Regions from separate parts of the Streptomyces sp. NPDC046909 genome, predicted to be linked through region 2. Evidence: riboswitches for the same ligand, from Rfam matches in the RefSeq annotation. Region 2 holds a riboswitch; the other holds the start of a gene.

Region 1 (2,387 bases), on a different contig from region 2:
GGGATCATGCCGCGGTCGAGCGCGTAGTCCCGGTCGGCCAGCCGGCGCAGATAGCGCAGCATCGCCGTCTCGGACCGGTGCTGCCGGAAGACCGGGTGCGTCAGGAACTCGTCGTCCCGCAGCAACGCCTCCGGAAGGGCGTCCTCGGTCCCGCCATCGAGCGCCTCGACGTCCCCCTCGACCCCGAACGCCGCCCATACGGCGACCAACTGGTCCCGCGTGGTCGTCTCGTCGCAGGAGAGGGATACGAGGTCGGCGTCGACGAGCCGCAGATTGACCCCGTTCTCACGCGCGGCGACCACCACGTCCCCGGCCCTGCCCGGCACCCGCACGGTCACCGTGTCGAAGTATCCGCCGTGCACGACCTCGACCCCACCAGCGGTGAGACCGGCGGCGAGGATGCTCGCGTACCGGTGGGTCCGCCGGGCGATGTCCTTGAGCCCCTCGGGCCCGTGGTAGACGGCGTACATCCCGGCCATCACGGCGAGCAGCACCTGCGCGGTACAGATGTTGCTGGTCGCCTTCTCCCGCCGGATGTGCTGCTCACGGGTCTGGAGGGCGAGCCGGTACGCCTTGTTCCCGTCCGCGTCCACGGACACACCGACGAGCCGTCCGGGCAGGCTCCGCGCGAACTTCTCGCGCACCGCCATGTATCCGGCGTGCGGCCCGCCGAAGCCCATCGGTACACCGAACCGCTGCGTGGTCCCGACCGCGATGTCCGCCCCGAGCTCCCCGGGGGACTTCAGCAAGGTCAGCGCCAGCAGATCGGCGGCGACGGTGACAAGCGCCCCCAGCTCATGCGCCTGGTCGATGATCGGCTTGATGTCCCGTACGGCGCCGGAGGCCCCGGGGTACTGCACGAGCACACCGTTGATTTCCCGTCCGGCGACCTCGGCCGGAATGCCGGCGCTGAGGTCGGCGACCACGACCTCTACTCCGGTCGGCTCGGCACGGGTCTCGATCACGGCGATGGTCTGCGGCAGCGCGTCCGCGTCGACGAGGAAGAGCCCCTTCTTGTTCTTCCCCATCCGCAGGGAGAGCGCCATGGCCTCGGCAGCGGCGGTCCCCTCGTCCAGGAGCGAGGCACCGGAGGTGGGCAGCCCGGTCAGGTCGGCAACCATGGTCTGGAAGTTGAGCAGGGCTTCGAGCCGCCCCTGCGAGATCTCGGGCTGGTACGGCGTGTAGGCGGTGTACCAGGCCGGGTTCTCCATGACGTTGCGCAGGATGACGGGCGGCGTGAAGGTCCCGTAGTACCCGAGCCCGATCATGGAACCGAGGACCTGGTTGCGATCGGCGAGCGAGCGAAGCTCGGCGAGCACCTCGGCCTCGGTACGAGCACCCGGCAGATCCAGGGCGTCGGCGTTCTTGATCACATCCGGCACCGCGGCGGCGGTGAGCTCGTCCAGCGAGCCGTACCCGACCTGAGCCAGCATCTTGGCCCGAGCCTCATGGTCGGGACCGATGTGACGCTGTTCGAAGGGAATGCCCTTCTCGAGCTCGGAGAGCGGAATGCGGTGGGCGGTCATTGCGGAGGCCTCCTGGTCTGACGCGACCTTCGAGGGGCACCACGGCACGGGTACCCGGACGGCCTCCCCCTCTGTCATCTCAACCTGAGAGCTTCACCGGACGCCCCGAGGGTGCCCGGCTTTCACCGTCGGTGAGAGCGGAAGCCGTCGACACCCGCCCTGCTTTCCAGAGTGACCTCGTCCGTGCGGTACGTGAGCCTGAGAGATTCCGGGGAGGATTTGCTCCTTCGGCGCCTCCGGATGGTGTCCGGAGGACTCTCCCGCACGGGGTCAGCAGCCACCGCCAGCCTACCAGCGAGGTCAACGCGGCCACCTCGAGAGGCCCTCGTGGGATCCTCGAGTGGCCACCTCCCCCAATCTGCTCTTTTGTAGTGCTTACGGATGAGTTGCGAGTCGCGACCAAGTGGAGGGCCCGTGCAGACCGACATCGATCCCCGCAATCTGATCGGCCGCAAGGCGTTCGACCGCAACGGCACCAAGATCGGCACGATCGACGAGATCTACCTCGACGACGCGACCGGCGTGCCGGAGTGGGCCGCCATACGCACCGGCCTGTTCAGCAGAGACGCCTTCGTCCCCCTGGAACCGAGCGAACTGATCGAGGGCACCCTGCGCATCCCCTTCGACCGGGCCTTGATCAAGGACGCCCCCGACTTCGGCGTAGGCCGCCACTTGTCCCCCGACCAGGAACTCCAGCTCTACCACCACTACGGCCTGGACGTGGCCCCACCACCCCCGTTCCCGGACCGGGACTTCGGCAAGCTGGCAGGCACGGAGGACGCGGAACCTTAGACGCTCCCGGGGCCGCAGCCGCCAACGGCGCTCAACCCCCACAAGGGCCACCCGCACCCAACAACGAAA
Region 2 (2,387 bases):
GCCGCGTCCCGGTCAAGCAGTACCGCCGAGCCGACGCCCTGCGGGAGGTCGCCCTTCTCCACGGAGTGGATCACGCGGGCGGCGGCCGAGCGGTGGCGCAGGAAGGCGTACCGCGAGACACCGCGGCCGCGTTCGCGCTGGCCGGCCAGGGCGGTGTCCGGGGTGACGTCGAGCAGCAGCAGGTGCAGGGTGCCGCCGCGGCGGCGGGCCTCGCGGGCCAGCCAGCCGCGCACCCAGGACTGGGTGCCGCAGTCGTGCACCACGACGCCCTCGCCGGAGCGCAGGGCGCGGAACAGCCCGAGGTAGTGGGCGGCCCGGACGAGGGGGCGGTAGACGGCGTACGGCAGGAAGCGCGGCGTCCGCTCGTCCCAGCGGTCGCGGGTGTCCTGGGAGTCGACGCGTATGCCGTTGACCGCGCGCTTCATGAGGGTGGACTTGCCGCTGCCGGGCAGGCCGGTGATCACGACGAGGTCGTCGGGGGCGAAGAGCAGGGCGTGCGGGCTGTGGCCGGAGCGCTCGCGCAGGTCGCGGACGACCGGCCGCGGTGCGTATGCCTCCTGGGCCGGAGCGGTCGGCTGCGCGGGCAGCGCGACGGCCGAGGTGGTGGCGTACGCAGTGGTCCTGTTCACCGTGATCGTCCTCCTCCGGGGTCAGGGGGGTTCCCCTCCCCACCGAGCGTAAAGAGAAGGTAATGGGGTGTCTCTCTTGTTTTGGTGATCGTCCTGCCACAAGCCAGTTACAAAGGGCCGGACCGATGCGGCCCTGCCGTCGGTGCCCGATGCGTGCAATGATGTCCGCGCCAACTGCATACCGGCCGTTTGAATCCGCGCGGGAGAGTCCCCAGCAGCATGTCTGGTCGCTGGGGCGCCGAAGGAGCAAGTCCCTCCCTTGAATCTCTCAGGCCCCGTTACCGCGCGGGCGAGGCACATCTGAAAAGCGGGTCACCGTTTCCGGTGGCTCCACCCAAGGTGCAAGCCAGGATCTTTCGACGATCATGGCGAACCTCTCAGGTTCCGATGACAGATGGGGAGGAACGACCTCGCCCGTCATGCCGTGGATCCCTGGGAGACGACCGTCCGATGAGCAGCACCGCACCCCGCCTGACCGCGCTCGATGCCCTGCATCGCGCGCTCGGCGCGACGATGACCGACTTCGCCGGCTGGGACATGCCCCTGCGCTACGGCTCCGAGCGCGACGAGCACAACGCCGTCCGCACGAAGGCCGGGCTCTTCGACCTCTCGCACATGGGCGAGATCACGGTCACGGGACCCCAGGCCGCCGCCCTGCTGAACTTCGCCCTGGTCGGCAACATCGCCTCCGTCGGCCTCGGCCGCGCCCGCTACACCATGATCTGCCGCGAGGACGGCGGCATCCTGGACGACCTGATCGTCTACCGGCTCGCGGAGACCGAGTACATGGTCGTCGCGAACGCCTCCAACGCCCAGGTCGTCCTCGACGCCCTCGTGGAGCGGTCCGCCGGCTTCGACGCCGAGGTGCGCGACGACCGGGACGCCTACGCGCTGATCGCCGTCCAGGGGCCGGAGTCCCCGGGGATCCTCAAGTCGCTCACCGACGCCGACCTCGACGGCCTGAAGTACTACGCCGGGCTGCCCGGCACGGTCGCCGGCGTCCCGGCGCTGATCGCCCGCACCGGTTACACCGGCGAGGACGGCTTCGAGCTGTTCGTGAAGCCCGAGCACGCGGTCGAGCTGTGGCGGGCGCTGACCAAGGCGGGCGAGGGCGTCGGCCTGATCCCCTGCGGTCTGTCCTGCCGGGACACCCTGCGCCTGGAGGCGGGCATGCCGCTGTACGGGCATGAGCTGAACACCTCGCTCACCCCCTTCGACGCGGGCCTCGGGCGCGTGGTGAAGTTCGAGAAGGAGGGCGACTTCGTCGGGCGCGAGGCGCTCGCCGAGGCCGCCGCCCGTGCCGAGACCGCGCCGCCGCGCGTCCTCGTCGGCCTGATCGCCGAGGGCCGCCGGGTCCCCCGCGCCGGGTACGCCGTCGTCGCCGACGGCCAGGTCATCGGCGAGGTCACCTCCGGCGCCCCCTCCCCCACGCTGGGCAAGCCGATCGCGATGGCGTACGTCGACGCCGCGCACTCCGCGCCGGGCACGTCCGGCGTCGGTGTGGACATCCGGGGCAGCCACGAACCGTACGAGGTCGTGGCTCTGCCGTTCTACAAGCGCCAGAAGTAGACACTGGACGCACGGTCGCGCGCCCGCGCGTGACCCTGCGCACATTTCCGCTGCTCACGCGTGTATCCAGCAGTCCCCCCTTCAACAGCACTCCCCCGCGTACAGGAGAATTCAGGCCATGAGCAACCCCCAGCAGCTGCGCTACAGCAAGGAGCACGAGTGGCTGTCGGGCGCCGAGGACGGCGTCTC

Evidence for each region. A riboswitch is a leader RNA that binds a small molecule or an ion and turns the genes downstream of it on or off. The one in region 2 is predicted to bind glycine.
Region 1: linked by a shared signal. The riboswitch ahead of gcvP (aminomethyl-transferring glycine dehydrogenase) and the one ahead of gcvT (glycine cleavage system aminomethyltransferase GcvT) in region 2 are both predicted to bind glycine.

The regions. Positions count from the first base shown of each region.
Region 1 covers NZ_JBEYXC010000009.1:465,730-468,116, forward strand. Annotated here, with positions in the region: gene gcvP (aminomethyl-transferring glycine dehydrogenase) at 1-1,526, opposite strand, end outside; glycine riboswitch at 1,703-1,799, opposite strand; gene ABZ928_RS30390 (PRC-barrel domain-containing protein) at 1,941-2,318, shown strand.
Region 2 covers NZ_JBEYXC010000032.1:38,352-40,738, reverse strand. Annotated here, with positions in the region: gene ABZ928_RS51610 (AAA family ATPase) at 1-629, opposite strand, end outside; glycine riboswitch at 820-923, shown strand; gene gcvT (glycine cleavage system aminomethyltransferase GcvT) at 1,080-2,198, shown strand; gene gcvH (glycine cleavage system protein GcvH) at 2,317-2,387, shown strand, end outside.